Regions from separate parts of the Janthinobacterium sp. BCJ23 genome, predicted to be linked through region 3. Evidence: predicted binding sites of a transcription regulator. Region 3 holds the regulator's gene; each other region holds the start of a gene.
What was found. The regulator FNR, encoded in region 3, switches genes on or off when oxygen is low (the NO sensors DNR and NnrR bind a similar motif). The targets are predictions, from matches to a motif close to TTGATNNNNATCAA.
Positions count from the first base shown of each region.

Region 1: the regulator FNR is predicted to act here: its motif matches at 2,490-2,503, upstream of AC54AG_RS16215 (bacteriohemerythrin).
Region 2: the regulator FNR is predicted to act here: its motif matches at 2,020-2,033, upstream of AC54AG_RS04405 (KamA family radical SAM protein).

Region 1 is NZ_JCAQAW010000004.1:430,525-436,279, forward strand. Features, by position in the region: gene AC54AG_RS16205 (TonB-dependent siderophore receptor) at 1-849, opposite strand, end outside; gene AC54AG_RS16210 (hypothetical protein) at 1,173-2,012, shown strand; gene AC54AG_RS16215 (bacteriohemerythrin) at 2,016-2,414, opposite strand; gene AC54AG_RS16220 (hypothetical protein) at 2,713-2,868, opposite strand; gene AC54AG_RS16225 (hypothetical protein) at 3,020-3,205, opposite strand; gene AC54AG_RS16230 (PepSY domain-containing protein) at 3,317-5,755, opposite strand, start outside.
Region 2 is NZ_JCAQAW010000001.1:979,624-985,378, forward strand. Features, by position in the region: gene AC54AG_RS04400 (MFS transporter) at 1-512, opposite strand, end outside; gene AC54AG_RS04405 (KamA family radical SAM protein) at 515-1,879, opposite strand; gene AC54AG_RS04410 (cache domain-containing protein) at 2,162-2,620, shown strand; gene AC54AG_RS04415 (methyl-accepting chemotaxis protein) at 2,689-4,383, shown strand; gene AC54AG_RS04420 (DNA-3-methyladenine glycosylase) at 4,380-4,958, opposite strand; gene AC54AG_RS04425 (HDOD domain-containing protein) at 5,260-5,755, shown strand, end outside.
Region 3 is NZ_JCAQAW010000005.1:372,284-378,038, forward strand. Features, by position in the region: gene AC54AG_RS18635 (response regulator) at 1-2,749, opposite strand, end outside; gene fnr (fumarate/nitrate reduction transcriptional regulator Fnr) at 2,989-3,747, shown strand; gene AC54AG_RS18645 (FixH family protein) at 3,751-4,275, opposite strand; gene ccoG (cytochrome c oxidase accessory protein CcoG) at 4,330-5,712, opposite strand; gene ccoP (cytochrome-c oxidase, cbb3-type subunit III) at 5,717-5,755, opposite strand, start outside.

The DNA.
Region 1 (5,755 bases), on a different contig from region 3:
ATCCGCATTCCAGTAAGGCACGGCACCCCAGGTGGCGCCCGTGGGCTTGTTGTCCTGGAAGTCGACGCCGGCCGTCAGCAAGGTGCCGGGGCGCAAGTCCGCCTCGACGATGACCATGCCGACCGTCTTGTGTTCGTGATACATGTCCAGGTAGGAATCGCGTTTTTGCCAGGCCAGGGCCGTGCGCGCCCGCACGCTGCCCTCCGCGTTCAGCGGCGTGGACAGGTCGGCTTCGAAGCGCTGGTCGTCCCAGCGGCCCATGATGAGGCCGGCGCTGACCTGGAATTCCTTCGTGGGCCGCTTGCGTATCATGTTGATGGTGGCCGACGGATCGCCCGTGCCGCCCATCAAGCCGGTGGCGCCGCGCACGACTTCGATACGGTCATACAGGATCGTGTCTTGCAGCGGCGCATTGCCGCCGCGCGCCATGCCGTCGATCTGGAGATTGTTGATGCCGAAGCCGCGCGCATAAAACCGCGTGCGCTCCGTGTCGTTCTGGCCCACCTGGATGCCCGTCGTCTGCGCCAGCGCCTGGTCCAGCCGCACGGCGCCCAGGTCGTCGAGCAACTGGCGCGTGATGACGCTGACCGATTGCGGCGTTTCGCGCAAAGTCAGCTCCATGCGCGTGGCGCTGCGCGCTTCGCCGGCCGTGTACGACTGCGTGCCTTCCGTCGTCGCCGTCGACTGGCCCAGCACGGTGACGGCCGGCATGGTGACGTCGGCCGCGTCGGCGGCCTGTGCGGGCAAAACCACGCCGGCGGCAAGGCTCAGCAAGCTGATGTGTAACAGACGGGGGAGGCGGCGCAAGGCGGGCTGGCGCGAAGAAGAGGAGACTGTCGTTGATTGCATCATTTTCCTGGAATATTTTTAGTCGTGAGTGTTCCTATCTCGTCTGGCGAGGTGCGCAGTAGCTGGGGGGATGGCGTGACGCTGGCCCGTGGTCTGGCTTGGATAGCAGTTCCACCGCAAGGCCCGGCGCTGACGGGCAGTGGAAAGGAAGGGCGCGCGATTCCCTTCAATTTCGTGAATAGGAATCATTATCAATATAGGTGGTATTTGCCAAATAATCAAGCGTGCGCACCAAAACTGTGCAGAAGCCCATGGCGGCGTAAGGTCTGGCCTTCTGCGATAATGCAGGCGCTGACAAATATTTTCCTCATTGAAAGAAATGCATGCGTACATGGATCGCTTGTGCCGGATGGTTGTGTGTCGTGTCGCTGGGCCAGGCCCAGGAACTCGCGCCGCCGCCGGCAGTTCCCGCGCCGCTGCAGAGCGCCAGCGTGCCGCCCGCCACCGATACCATGCCAGCACCTCTTGCGCCGGTCACGCCCGCCGCGCCAGCGGAAGAGGCGCTGCCACCGCAAACTGTGACGATCACGGCCAGCAGCGACGCCAAGGCGCCGCGCGTGCGCTTCACGGCTTACCGCGAAAGTTATCTGACGGCCAGGAAAGTGTGGCAAGTGTCGAGCGGCAGCGTGGTCATGGCCCTGCGCCTGATTCCTGCCAAGCTGAGCGCCACCATCGACGACGTGCGCGTAGCCTTGCAAGGCAATGGCGCGCCCATGCCGATCAAGGTGTCGGACGGCGGCGTGTTTGTCGTGCCGCTCAACGATGACATCGCCGCGCAAGATGGCACTTTCCTGGTGAACAAGGGCAGGGGAGAACTGACGGCGAATATCGTGCTTCAGCCCGCCGTGGCGCGCGATGCGTGGAACGTCACGCGTGTGGGGCAAGTCTTGCGCGACGCCCGGCGCGCCGTGCGGGCCATCACGCCGTGGTACAAGCGGCCGTTCGCCAGCGACGTGCAATCGCTGGCCTTTTGCGCGGCCGAGCGGGGCAGTGCCTTGCAGTTGATGGATGGCGAGCAATTGATCGCCACCTTGCCCATGAACGAGCAGGCCGTCAACGACATCAACCAGCCCGTGTTTTGCAAGATTTTCGATGGCGAAGACAAATACCCGGGACACTACCGCGTGGTCATGCCCGAGCAGGCGACGGTGCTGCTGCTGTAGAGGCTAGTTGGGCTGGCGCTGCACCAGTTCCAGCGCCGCCGCCAGGGCCAGGTCCATGGTGGCCTGGTGGAAGATCAGCCATTGCGGCAACAGCGACAGCGCATGGCGTCCCTGTTCCAGGTCGCCTTCATCGACGGCGGCCCATGCATGGTGCAAGCCGCTGAGCACGCGCGCATGCTGTTCGCGGTGGTTGGCCAGCGAGGGAAAGGCGATTTGTTCCATCAAATCCTCTTCCTCGCGGAAATCGCGTTCGACGGCCGCAATCAGTTCGCGAAACGCCACGCTGAAATGCTGGTCGCCCAATTGCTGCAGCCGCGCCAGCTCCTGAAACAGCGCCTCATGCGCCTCGTCGATGACGGGAACACCCAGCGCCATCTCATCCTTCCAATGCGATTTACCCATGCCGATGCTCCCGGTTAAGTCCGTCGCGGTGCGAAGCGGACTGTTCCAGTGTGGGCGCAGCGAAGAGGGAAATCCATGACCTGGATCAAAAGTATGGTGAAGAGGGGGCGAGGAAAACAAAGCAAAAACAAATGGATGTAGGAACCAATTTCCCCTCCGTAATAAAGCGGTTTCAGCGATGCGCCGCGTTACCGAGCGCCGCTGAAAAACGCCGCTGGCAAGGCGCCGTGCCGAAGGCAGTACGAATGTACGACGAGGCACGGCAACGCGGTCAGCGGTGTTTTCTCAGCCACGCGTCTTATTGCCGAGGCCAATGGCTCCACATGGCATGCGCATCGACATTGGGCACCTGCAACTGCTGCCCGGCGGATAGCTGCATCGTATCCCTCAGCACGAGGGGCGCAAGCATCAGGGCCGACAGGGCAAGGCAGGCCAGCACTTTGAGCGTCAACATGGTCGTCTCCCGGTGTCCCGGCGGCGGCGCGGGGATGCGGCGCCTGCCGGTCACTTCCATATGTACTACCATGCTTGCAGTTTAGTTCACCTGGTCGTAACTTCAACTTATTGCTGTGATGCACTGCACCAGTTCGCCTGCTGCCAGGGGCCTATTTGGCCTTGCGGCTGCGCCGTGGCTTGCCTGTGGGCGGCAGGAAGGAATCGAACCACACTTGCGTCAACTGCCGCGTATTTTTCGCCGCCTCGCGCTTGACGGCGGCCGTGGCGTGGCCGCGCGCCGTGTTGGCGATGCGGTTGGCGGCGCTCAGGTACATGCTCATCCAGGGATTTTTCATGGCTAGCCTCGCAGGCAGTGGGTGGGAATGCCTCCACTCTAGTCCGATGGCTGGTGCTGACTGTGCGCCTGCCCACATAGCCGGGCCGTGCTGGCGATGGGCTGAGGCAGATCAATACACGTCGCGGCGGTAGCGTCCGGCCGCCAGCAGGGCGTCGAGGCCCTCCTGGCCCAGCACTTCTTGCAGTACAGCATCGATTCCTGCCGCCATGCCTTGCAGGCTGCCGCATACGTAGACGATGGCGCCTTGCGCCAGCCACTCGCGCAGTTCATTCGCGTTGGCGCGCAGGCGGTCTTGCACGTATTCCCGGGTTTCGCCATCGCGCGAAAAGACCTTGTCCAGGCGCGCCAGGTGGCCAGCGTCTAGCCAGCCTTGCAACTCTTCGCCGCAGACGCTGTCAAAAGCTTGCTGGCGCTCGCCGAACAGCAGCCAGTTGCGGGCCAGCCCCGTCCGCTGGCGCGCGCGCAGGTGGGCACGCAGGCCGGCCAGGCCGGAACCGTTGCCGATATAAATACAGGGCACGTCGACCAGGGCGGGCGCGAAGGCGGGGTTGGTTTGCAGGCGCAGGCGGATGGGGCTGCCCAGCGGGGCGAAGCGCGTGAGCCAGCCGGAACAGACGCCAAATCCCTGGTTGTCCTCGCCCGCATGGCGTTCCTGGCGCACCAGCAATTGCAGTTCACCATCGGATGGCAGCGAAGCGAGCGAATAGCTGCGGGGCGCGTGGTGCGCATCGCCCTCGCTGCCATCCGCGTTGCGGGCGATGATTTCCGCCAGCGCGCCCGCTTCCCAGCTGGCGCCGGCAGGGCCCGTCAAGGTGATTTCATGCAATTCGCCACCCAGGCTGCCCGGGTTGAGCAGCACGCGCCGCGCCAGGCGCCACTCGGCATACGACGCTTCTTCCTGTACGCCGATGGCGTCGATGGCGCTGCCGCTGCAGCGGGCCAGTGCTTGGGACCAGTCGGCCAGGGCGGCGGGGTCGTGCTTGTCCACTTCGATCAGCGGGAATAATGGATGGGCGCCCAGCGCTTGCAATTGCTGCGCCAGCGCATGGCCAAAGCCGCAGAAGGCGCTGTAATGGCGGTCGCCCAGGGCCAGCATGCCGAATTCCAGGCCCGCCAGCGGCGTGCCCGATGTTGCGTGCAGCAGGCGCGCGAAGCGGCGCGTGCCGTCCGGCGCCTCGCCTTCGCCAAAGGTGCTGGCGATGATCAGCGCCCGTTCGTACTGGCGCAATTGCGCAGGATCAAACCGGTCCAGCGACTGCACGTCGACGGCGACCCCGGCCTGCTGCAGGGCGCGCGCGCTTTCCAGGGCCAGGCGCTCGGCCTGTCCCGACTGGCTGGCGTAGGCGACGAGGGTGGGCAAGCCGGTATTTTTCTTGTCCGCTGCGCCGGCGCCCAGCATGGCGCGCTGCGCCTGGATTGCCCGTTTTGCCTTGCGGCGGCCCAGGTACAGCATCCAGCCCGTGATGGCGAACAGGGGCAGGCCCAGGCTGGCCAAAGTAACGATGATGCGGCCCGGCAAGCCGAAATACGTGCCCATGTGCAGCGGATAAATGATGTTGACGAGGCGTGCACCGAGCCCCTGCTGGCTGTAAGGTTCGTTTTCCGTGACCGTGCCGTCGGCCGGTGCAATGCTCATGCGGCTGCGCGCCCGCTCGTGCGGCGCATCGCTGGCCAGCCACGTGAATTGCACGGCTTCGCCGGCGCGCGTGGGTAGGCGCACGCTGGCCAGGGTCCAGCCGGCGGCGTGCTGCTGGAAGCTGGTCCAGGCCAGGCTGATGTCGACGGCGGGCGCCTTCTCCTTGCCGCCGCCTTTTTTCGCGGGCGCCTGTGCCATCCTTGGCGGCTTGCCGGCCCAGGCGTCGATATTGTCGCGCACCACGTCATAGCTCCAGTAAATGCCCGTCAAGGTCAGCGCCACGTAGACGACCAGGCACCAGGTACCGGCCACGGCGTGCAGATTCCACAAAAAGGAGCGGCCCTTCAGGGCGGGATCGAAGGTCAGCCACGTGCGCCAGTCCAGCGGCCGGCGGGGCCAGCGCAAATACAGGCCGGACAGGGCTAACCCCAGCAGGCACAGGGCCAGCGCACCCGCCACTTGCCGCCCCGGATCGCGCGGCAGCAGCAGCCAGCGGTGCAATGACTCCGTCCACTCGAAAAATTCCGCACCCGCCAGCGCAGGCTGGGTCGCGCCCGTGTACGGATGCACATAAATGGACTCGCCGCGCCGCTGGCCGTTCTTCGGCGCGAAGAACAGCCGTGGCGTCGTGCCCGCTTGCGCATACATGGTGATCGACGCCACGCGCTGGCCGTGTTCGGCTGCGGCAATGCTACTTAACTGCGCCGGCGTCAGCGGGGCGCGGGTTTCCACGGACACATGGCGCACGCCGGGGTTCATGACGTCAAGTAACTCATCCTTGAAGGCCAGGGTGGCGCCGCTCAGGCCGATGATCACCAGTACCGTGCCGGCCGTGATGCCGATAAACCAGTGCAATTGAAACCATACCTGCTTCCAGTTCCAGTGCCAGCGCCGCTGTTGCGGGGCGGCGCT
Region 2 (5,755 bases), on a different contig from region 3:
CGCCAGTCCGTGTAGTGCAGCGCCAGCTTGACGGGCATGGTGGCCGTGGCAGCACCGAGGCCACCCACAGCGATCAGATAGCCATGCACGGACGGCAGGCGCGATGGCGCGATGGCGCACGAGATCGCTTTCACGGCGGCCATGAAACAGCCGCCCAGCCCCGCTCCCATCAAGGCACGCGCCCACATCAGCTCGGCAAAGCTGTGACCCCGGCTGAACAGCCACACGCCCAGGGCCGCCAGCGCCAGCAGCCACAGTTGCACCGCGCGTGGACCGTAGCGGTCGAGCGCCATGCCGATCGGCAATTGCACCAGCGCAAAAGCCAGAAAAAAGGCGCTGGTGAGCAAGCCCAGCTGGGCTGGTGTCAGGGCGATGGCGCCCAGCAACTCGGCCGTCAGCACGGCATTGACGCCGCGCAGCAGACACGACAGGTAATGCCCGAGCGCGAACGGCAGGAACACCAGGCAAAACACGGCCACGCCGGAGCGGGCAGACGCAACGGCCGCGTGCATGCTCAGGCGGCCTGTGCCAGGCGGATGATTTTATGCGGCAGCTGCGGCACGGGCTCATCCATTTCAAAGAAAAACTTGTCGTGGCCAAATGCGGGTTTCAAATGGTCCAGCCACGTCGCTTCCGCGTCGAACTTGGCATAAAACGGCCGGCGCACCCAGTCCGGGTTACGTGCCTGCAAAAATTGCAGGGCAAACAGTTTTTCGCCATTGATGGTGACGATGCCGTCGATGACGACCTTGCCGGGGAAGGCGCTCATGGACGGTCCGCGCACCGTGCGCGACAGGCCCGACACCATCTGGTAGGCGGCCTGGAAAATCTCGTGCGCCTTTGCCAAAGGCAACTCGAAATAGCCGCGCGGACCCGTGTCCCGTTCGACAAACATGTAATAGGGAATCGCCCCCAGGCGCGTGCCCGTCTGCCACAGCTCGGCCCAGCTTGCCGGGTCTTCATTGATGTGACGGATCAGCGGCCCCTGCATGCGCAAGGTGGCGCCCGTGGAGACGATGCGTTTTACGGCTTGCTGGGCAATGTTCTGGCGCAACTCGACGGCATGACTGTAATGGCCCATCACGGCCAGGTTCTTGCCCGCCTTGACGATGCGCTCGAACAGGCGCATCAGGTCATCCGCATCGCGGTCGGAGACGAAGCGCTGCGGCCAATACGCCACCGCCTTGGTGCCGATGCGAATGTTCTGGATGTGTTCCAGGCCCGGCGCCAGCAGCGGCTCCAGGTAGGCGGCCAGTTGCCGCGTGTTCATGATCATCGGGTCGCCGCCCGTGATCAGCACGTCCGTCACTTCAGGATGCAGTTTCAGGTAGGCAACCAGCTCATGCGACTCGCGCGCATCGAACTTCATGTCGTCCATGCCGACGAACTGGGGCCAGCGGAAGCAGAAAGTGCAATACGCGTGGCAGGTCTGGCCCGCGCTGGGGAAGAACAGCACCGTTTGTGCATATTTATGTTGCAGGCCGCGCACGGGCGCGTCGTTGACCCGGGGCACGTTATGCGTCATCTGCCCGGCAGGATGAGGATTCATGCCCAGGCGCAAGCCATGCACATAGGCATCGATGGCCGCCTTGTCGCGCCGCACCAGCACCAGGTCGCGCAGGTGCGCGTACTGCTCGGGTGGCAGCATGTCGCGGTGGGGAAAGACGAGACGGTAGATGGGGTCGTCAGGGATGTTGTTCCAGTCGATCAGTTGATCAAGCACATATTCATTGGTGCGAAACGGCAAGACGTGCGACACCACTTGCACGGCTACACGCTGCTCTTCCGGCAGCCATTCCCACTGCCGCGCCTGCTGAATGGTTTGCCGCGTATACGGCTTGAACTTGGGTGAAAACGGCTCGGTAATGAGTGCGGACACGATCGGCTCCTTGCCTGTAAATAGCGATAACTTTTATGAAATTGACCGTATATCGGCCAATCCCAGCCTTTTTCTCCCGCATGCCAGATCACCCAGGCATGCTGCAAAAGTCATCATAATTCTTGCCATTCGGAACCAAATTGCTACATATCAACAAGCCGTCGATACGTTGCATGCTGCCTACAAGCAACACCTTAGTTTGTTCCAACGCAAGCTGAGACGAACTTCGGCGACGTAAATTACGTCTTGGCAACACTTCCCTCGATATCACAAGGAGCTTTCATGAAACGCTTATTCACGGGCAGCCTGCTGTGCCTGGCATTTGCCGGCGGCAGCGTCAGTGCCGCGGTCGAACCAACGGAAAAAGATGCGATCGCCATGGCCGAACGGGGCGCCGCCTTCATGAAGGCGCATGGCAAGGAAGAAATGATGAAGAAAATCACGGCGAAAGACCCGGACTTCGTGCAGGGCTCGCTATATGTGGACATGCGCGACATCAAGACGGGCATCGTGCTGGCCCACCCCATCAATCCTTCCATCGTGGGCAAGGATTTGACGGATGTGCCCGATGCGAACGGCAAGAAATATCGCCGTGAAATCATTGAACTGGCACAAAAGCAGGGCAAGGGCTGGGTCGATTACCAGTACAAGAATCCCGTCAGCGGCAAGATCGAGCCGAAGACCACCTACATTCTGCGCGTCAACGATGTGGTGCTGGAAGCGGGCATCTACAAAAAATAAGGCAGGGGCGGCGCGCACGCACGCCGTGCGCCGCCTGCGGTTGGAACAGCCATCGCCAGGAGTCAAGCATGCTCAATCAATTACGCATCGGACCAAAATTATTGCTGGCGCCCACCCTGGTCTTGCTGCTGCTGATACTCAGCTCGAGCGGCGCCTGGTATGGCATGGTGCGGCAAAATGCCTCGCTGGAAAACATGGTGCGGGTGCGCATCACGCATTTGAAGGCGGCCGCCGACGTACTAGGAGAGGCCAGGCAAGTACACGGCAATATGTACCAGTTGCTGTCGTGGACGAATGGCAGCTTCGCCAAGGCCCGCCTCGATACGCTGGAGCAACAGATCAAGGCGCGCCATGCAGCCATCGGCGCCCAGCTGACCACGCTGCGCACCACAGCCACGGGCGCCGAGCACACCTTGGTCGATGCGGCCATCACGGCGCTGGCCGGCTATCGCAAGGCTGTGCTGGAAACCATGGAAATGGCGCAGATGGACCAGTCGATCGCCACCAATTCCATGCTCAAGGCGGAAACCCAATTCGTCCAGTTCAATACGCAGCTGGCGCAACTGTCGGCCCTGGAAACAAGCCTCAGCAGCGAGGCCCATGCGACGGCCAGCGCCGAGTTCCGCAGCCTCGGCTGGAGCTTGCTGCTGACGGTGCTGCTGTCGATCCTCGTTTCCATCGTCGTGACCATGCTGGTGCGGCGCGCCATGCTGCTGGAAATCCGCGGCATTGCCGACGCCGTGCAAGACCTGGCGGCGGGCAAGCTGATGGCGGGCGCGCCCAAGCAGGGCAATGACGAAATCGCTGCCACGTCGCGCGTGCTGGACCAGACCATCGCCCACCTGAACCAGACCTTGCGCACCATCATGAACGCCGTGCAATCGATCGACACAGCCTCGCGCGAAATTGCCACCGGCAATCTGGACTTATCGGCGCGCACGGAAATGCAGGCCAGTTCGCTGGAAGAAACGTCGAGCGCCATGGAAGCACTGACGCAAGCCGTCAATGACAATGCCGACAACGCCCAGCTGGCCTGCGAGCTGGCAGGGCAAGCATCGACCCTGGCCGTGCAAGGAGGCGCGTCGATGCAGAAAGCGGTGACGACGATGGCGACAATACGCGCCAATTCGCGCCAGATCGTGGATATTATCGGCGTGATCGACGGTATTTCCTTCCAGACCAATATCCTCGCGCTGAATGCGGCGGTGGAGGCAGCGCGCGCGGGCGAACAGGGCCGCGGCTTTGCCGTGGTCGCGTCCGAAGTGCGCACCCTGGCGCAGCGCTCAGCCCAGGCGGCCAGGGAAATCAAGACCCTGATCGCCACCTCGGTCACCACCATCGACGGCGGCAGCGTGGCCGTGCAGCAAGCGGGCGACAGCATGGGCGCCATCGTGGCCTCGGTGCAGCAAGTCAATGCAATCATCCAGCGCGTGAAAGAGGCCAGTGCGGAGCAGGCGTCGGGCATCACGGAAGTGAATCAGGCCGTCACGCAAATGGATGACGTCACCCAGCAAAATGCGGCCCTGGTGGAACAGGCGGCGGCAGCGGCGGCCAGTTTGCAGGACCAGGCCGTCAAATTGTCGGCGGCCGTGGCCGTGTTCACCCTCGACCCGCTGGCGCCCGCGCAGCTCGCCGCGCCGGACGAGGAAGCGTTCCGGCATCCGGCCAGTACGCGGAAGGAGCGGCGCGCACTGCATAGCCCGCTGCGCGGCATGCCCGGCTTGCACGGCGCAAACACTGCGCCACAGCATCGGCGCAGCTAGCTGACCGGCGCGCGCATCGGTTTGCTCAGGTGAGGCGAACCGGCAAGCACGAAGCGCCACGGCGTCTCCATCGCCTTGGAAATACCGATGCGCGGGCCAGCGTGTACCGTCACCTCTTCCTCGCGCGCCAGCAGCATGAATGGCGGCGCATCGAGCGCCAGCCGGTTGTGCATATGCGTGACACCGAGCGCCTGGCACACCTTGCCCGGCCCCGAACACAGCAGCCGCGCATCCTCGACGCCGCGCCGTTCGCGCATGGCATCGAGCCCCACGAGCGGTTCGATGGCCCGGATCAGCACGCCCGCCCCATGCCCCGCTTCGCGGCACACAAAGTTCAGGCACCAGTGGATGCCGTACGAGCGGTAGACATAGGCGTGCGCGGGCGGGCCGAACATGGCCGCATTGCGCGGCGTCATGCCGCCATACGTGTGCGAAGCTGGGTCCAGCCGGTCATACGCTTCCGTTTCCACGATGCGCCCGCCCACACCGTCGACCAGCACGGTCACGCCGATCAGCTGGCGTGCCACGCTGCTGGAATCATCCGCAAAATCGATACCTGCGAGGATTTTTTTCATCGGGCAATTGTACCGCCGCGCATCGCGCCACACGCCTCGCTTCGTCTTGAAAACAAATAAAACTTGACCTTTCCATCACAAATATCGCGATGGGCAGCGTCGTAAAATGACAAAAATCGCAGCTGGACCAGGCCCAAACGGGGATTTTTGCGACAAAATATTGCAGAGATGAACTATTGCCGTGCATAAACAGCGATAATCGTCGGGCACTGCGCCAGACGCTCATGCAGCGGGCAGCGGCAGCGGCAGCGGCAGCGCGCACAGAATAAGCACCGGGCACAAAAATGATGATGAAAGCGTGATGATGAGAGCGGCAGCGCAAAAGCAGGTAGTGCAGGAAGATCCGGTTGACGCCCTGATGCGTTCCATCCGTATCCCGCCGCGTCCCAGCCTGCTGGTCGACTTGCAGCGCGAACTGGCGGAACAGGATCCGTCGCCGCGCCGCATCGCGCGCATCATCGCCGACGACGTCGGCATGTCCGGCGCCCTGCTGAAATTGGCCAACTCGCCGTTCTATGGCGCCGCGCGCAAGGCCAAGTCCGTCGAGCAAGGCATCAATTTTCTTGGCATTAACCAGTGTAGCGCCATGATGACGGGCTTGCTGGCACGCCAGGCGCTGGAAGCGGAAGGCGTGGAACTGACCAACTTCTGGGATGTGTCGGCCAAGCGCGCGCGCGCCCTGGTATTTACTTCGCGCAAGCTGCGCATCGCCCCGCCCGACATCGCCCACACCTTCGGCCTGTTCTGCGATATCGGCGTGCCCCTGCTGATGAACCGCTTCCCCGACTACGTCAACA
Region 3 (5,755 bases):
GCGGCGCCATGGAAAACACCTCTTCATCGGCGACGCGTACGGGCTCGGCCGTCTGCACTGGCGGGCGCTTGGGCAGGTGGCGCAGGATGACTTCCATCATCTCTTCCACCACCACGGGCTTGGCGATGAAGTCGCTGATGCCGGCCGTCATGCAGCGCTCGCGCTCGGACGCCAGCACGCCGGCCGTCATGGCGATCACGGGCAGGCTCAGGCGCAGCTCCGTGCGGATGATGTGGGTGGCGCTGAAACCGTCCATGACGGGCATCTGCATGTCCATCAGCACGATGTCGTAGCGCAGCGCTTCCGTGCGCAGCCGTTCCACGGCCTGCAAGCCGTCGCCCACCACGTCGAGGGTGGCGCCCATGTGTTCGAGGATGCCGCGCGCCACGGCCTGGTTCAAATGATTGTCTTCCACCAGCAGGAAATGCACGCCGGCCAGTTCCGTGCCCAGTGGCTGGTGCAGGATGCGCTGCTCGCCGCCGTCGTTCTTGGTGATCAGTGCCTGGTGCAGGGCATCGAACAGGCTCGATCCCGTGATCGGTTTCATCAGCACGACGTCGGCCTCGGCCGCGCTGGAAATTTCCTCGAGGTGGTTGCGGGCGAAGGCGTTGACCATCACCACGATGGGCTGGCGCTGGCCGCTGGCCGCCTGGCGGATGGCCTTGGCCGTGGCCAGGCCGTCCATGACGGGCATGTGCCAGTCGGCCAGCACCACGTCGTACGGTTGCTGCTGCGCCAGGCGTTCGCGGTACAGTTCGATGGCGGCAAAGCCGGAATCGACTTCGTCGGCCAGCCAGCCCCACGCCTCGATCAGCTTGACGATCAGTTCGCGCGTGGTGCGGTTATCGTCGGCCACCAGCAGGCGCAGCTGGCCCAGTGCCGGCGTGCGCCGCGTTTCGGCCGGCTGCGCCAGCATCTCGAACGGCACGCTGAACCAGAAGCGGCTGCCCTTGCCTTCGCTGCTGGCGACGGCGATGTCGCCGCCCATCATGTGGATCAGCTGCTTGCTGATGGCCAGGCCCAGGCCCGTGCCGCCGAAGCGGCGCGTGATGCTCTGGTCGCCCTGCGAAAACGCGGCAAACAGCTGCTGTTGCTGCAGTTCCGTCATGCCGATGCCCGTGTCGCGCACTTCGAAGCGCAGCCAGGCGCGGCCGCTCTCGCTCCTGCTCTCGGCCAGGCTGACGGCCACCACCACTTCGCCGTTCTCCGTGAACTTGATGGCGTTGCCGGCCAGGTTGACGAGGATTTGCTGCAGGCGCTGGGCGTCGCCCACGAGGCGCCGCGGCACGTCGGGCTCGACGGCGATGGCCAGTTCCAGCTCCTTTTCGCCCGCATTCATCGTCATCGTCGTGGCCAGGGTATTCATGACTTCGTCGAGGTCGAATTCGACGGGCGACAGTTCCATGCGCCTCGCCTCGATCTTCGAATAGTCGAGCACGTCGTTGAGGATGCCCAGCAGCGACTGGCCCGCCACGCGCACCATGGTCAGATACTTGCGCTGTTCCGTATCGAGCTTGGTATTGCCCAGCAAATACACCATGCCCAGCACGGCATTGAGGGGCGTGCGGATTTCATGGCTCATGTTGGCCACGAAATCGCTCTTCGCGCGGTTGGCGGCCTCGGCCCGGTCGCGTTCCTGCTCCAGTTCCGCCGCGCGCGATTCGAGTTCCTGCTGCAGGCGGTCGCGCTCGCTCATCAGGCCGTTGAACGCCTCCGTCAGTTCGCCGATCTCGTCGCGCTGCTGCACCGGCACGGGGGTGAAACGGCTGCCGCTGGTACGCAGGGCCAGCAGGGTGTCGCGCAGGCGCACCAGCGGCGACAGCAGGCGCACGGTGACCCAGCCCAGAACAAATGCGGCCAGTAGCGAAGCGAGGATGCTCCACAGCACCAGCCGGTACAGCACGCCATCGAACGGTTCGAAGGCGTCCGCGACGGGCAGCGAGGTAGCCAGCAGCCAGTTCACCGATTTCAAACGCTTGAAGCTGTTGACGGCCGTGATGCCGCGGCTGTTGGTGCTGACCATGCTGCCTTCGCCATCTTCCTTCAGCAGCTGGGTGGTCGTCAGGTTGGCGCTCGGCTGGCGCGGCTGCAGCAAACGGCTGGTATCGGGGTGCAGCACGTAGCGCGGCACGGCGCCGCGCGTGAGGATGAAGTAATAGCCGCTCTTGCCGATCTTTTCCGAGCGCAGACGCCCCAGCAGGTTGTCCTTGTACAGGCGCAGCACGCCGATCACCACGCCGGCCACCTGGCCATCGGCGGCCAGCACGGGCGCCACCATCTGCACGATGGGCATGCCGCTCGACTTGCCGAGCATCGGCTCGGTGATCATGGGCTGGCGCGTGCGCAGCACGGTCTGGAAATACTCGCGCTCGGCAACGTTGATGCCGGCGCGCCCCGCCACTTCCGGCATGTCGGCCACGACGGCGCCATGTGCATCGAGCACCAGCACGTCGTCGAACAGCACCAGCATCGAGCGGCGCGAATAGTATTCGCGCAATTGGGCCGGCTGGGCCATCAGTTCCGGCGGCTGCTGCCTGGCCGTCAGGGTGACGATCTGCAGCAGCATGCCCAGCTTGTCGTCGAGCTCGGCAGCGGTGCGGCTGATCAGGGACGACTGCTGGCTCAGCAGTACTCGCGTGAAGTCGTCGCGCATATGCTGCACCTGGATCATGGTGACCAGCGCGATCATGGCGATCGAGGTCAGGCTGGTGGCCAGCGCGACTTTTGCTTTGATGCCGAGAGGCTTCATGATTTCCTTTTCAGTACCGGGCGGCACAGGCGGCAGATAATGCTGTTAGGAATTTTCCTATCAATACATCAAGTTGGCAAGCGGCGCCGCGCAAATGGCCCTCCCCGCATGGGCTTTTGACGATGTTGCCATATAATTAAAGTCGGAACGTCGTTTATTCGCCGAAATTGCCGTGAAATTGGCACACGGCAACCCTGTATGCAGTAAACTTGTTGTTGCATTTTCTAAAAGGTACCGACATGACTGAAGCGCTACTCACTCCAACCTTGCCCACAGTGACCGTGGAAGCGTTGCGTGCGCGATGCTCGACCTGCAGCATGCATCAATTGTGCCTGCCGATGGGCCTCGATATGGGCGACATGGACAGGCTGGACCAGATCATCGGCCGCCGCCGCAAGATCGTGCGCGGCGCCTCGCTGTTCCGCATCGGCGACTCGTTCCAGAACCTGTACGCGATCCGCCTGGGACACTTCAAGACGTACCAGATCAATCCGGGCGGCGAAGAGCAGGTGACGGGTTTCCAGATGGCCGGCGAACTGCTGGGCATGGACGCCATCAGCGCCGACCGCCACCACTGTAATGCGGTGGCGCTGGAAGACAGCGAAGTGTGTGAAATCCCGTTTTCCAGCCTGGAACAATTGCTGGGCAATATGCCGACCCTGCTGCGGCATTTCCACCGCATGATGAGCCAGGAAATCACGCGCGAGCAAAGCGTGATGCTGTTGCTGGGCAATATGCAGGCGACGCAGCGTTTTGCCGCCTTCATCGTCAACCTGGCGTCGCGCTATGAGGCGCGCGGCTATTCGAGCAGCAAATTCCAGCTGCGCATGTCGCGCGAGGAAATCGGCAACTACCTGGGCCTGACCATCGAGAGCGTCAGCCGTTTATTGTCGAAATTCAAGAAGGAAGGCTGGCTGCGCGTCTCGAACCGCGAGATCGAGATCCTGCAGCCTGCCAAGCTGAAAGCCATTACAGCCGGTACCGACGTCTGCAAGTAAGGCTTATAGCTCTTCATCCGCATGCAGCGCGATGCTGCGCTGCACGGGCCAGGTCCAGATGCCGGACAGGCGCCACTCGCGCTTGTCGTTTTCCACCAGCACCTGCCAGCGGCTGCGCTCGAGCATCGGCAGCGCGACCGAGAAATTGCCGGCCGCATCGGGCTGCACCAGCAGCTTGATATCCTTTTCCGGCAAAGTCGCATGCGCCAGGTGCAGCTGCAACGGCCCCTGATAGGCCTTGCCGAAGCTGTGCACGGAACCGGTCAGGCGCGCTGACGCCACGTCGTACGCCAGGCTCGTATCCATGGCCAGGTCGCTGGCGATCGTGTCGCGCTTCAAATCCTGGTTGATCGCCTTGCCCTGCTTGTAATAATCGCCCACCACCAGCGCGTCGGGCTGCGTAAACGCGATATAGCCCATGAAGCTGCCGACGACCACGGACAGGCCGGGACCGATCATCAGCAGCCATGGCCAGCGATGCTTGTACCACGGTGCAACGGGAGGCTGCAGTTTCAGACTGTCGGACATGGTATTTCTCCTGTGTAAACGGCCAGCCCCCATGCGGGGACCGGCCTTCCTGCATTAACGCGGCACGATGAAGACCGCGCTTTCACGCACATGCAGCGACGGGTCGTCCAGCGATTGCAATTCGATCGCAATCTTGTTCGAGCCCTTCTCGCCCACGCCGTGCGGCACGCGCAGGCGGATCGGCCAGCCCAGCGTTTCCGTCGGCTGCAAGGTCACTTCTTCGCGCGTCAGCAAGGTCAGGCCCGGCAAGCCGGAAGCGCTGATCTTGAAATGCTGGCTTTGCTCGGACGTGTTCATGATCTGCAGGCGGTAGACGTTTTCGATCATGCCGTCTTCCACTTCGCGTCCCATCGAACCGCGGTCGCGGATCACGTCCATTTTCAGGGGCGTGCGCAGGGCCAGCGAGGTACATACGGCGATGATGATCAGGGCCAGGATGGAAGTGTAGATCAAGACGCGCGGGCGCATGGCGCGCTGGCGTATCTGCTTCGAATTGAAGTTGTTTTCCATCGCATGGTCGGTGCTGTAGCGTATCAGGCCACGCGGCCGCTCGACCTTGTCCATCACGCTGTTGCAGGCATCGACGCAGGCGGCGCAGCCGATGCATTCATACTGCAGGCCGTTGCGGATATCGATGCCGGTCGGACACACCTGCACGCACAGGGTGCAGTCGATGCAATCGCCCAGCTTGTCGTTGTGGCCGGCCTTCTTGCTCATGGCGCCGCGTGGTTCGCCGCGCTTGGCATCGTAGGTGATGATCAGGGTGTCCTGGTCGAACATGGCGCTCTGGAAGCGCGCATAGGGACACATGTATTTGCACACCTGCTCGCGCAGCCAGCCCGCGTTGCCGTAGGTTGCCAGGCTGTAGAACAAGACCCAGAACCATTCCCAGGGACCGAAATTCAGGGTGGTCACCTCGCGCGCCAGTTCCTTGATCGGCGTGAAGTAGCCGACAAAGGTAAAGCCCGTCCACAGGGCGATGGCGCCCCACACCAGGTGCTTGGCCGTCTTCTTGAACGCCTTGCGCACGGACGGGCCTTGCTTGTCGAGGGCCATGCGCGCGCTGCGCGTGCCCTCGATGCGGCGTTCGACCCACAGGAAAATTTCCGTGTATACCGTTTGCGGGCAAGAGAACCCGCACCACACCCGCCCGGCAATGGCCGTGACGAGGAACAACAAATACGCACAGATGATCAGCAGGGCCGCTAGATAGATGAAATCCTGGGGCCACAGCACGACGCCGAAAATGTAGAACTTGCGCGTGGTCAAGTCGAACAGCAGGGCTTGCCTGCCATTCCAGGTCAACCACGGCAAGCCGTAGAACGCGAGCTGGGTAAGCCATACGCATACCCATCGCCAGGTAGCGTAGCGTCCTTTGGCCTCGCGAGGGTAGATCTGCTCGCGGGCCGCATACATCTTGATGACTTGAGGTTCCATTACATCATTTCACGGGCGTCTGAGGATTCGACAGGCTCCAGAC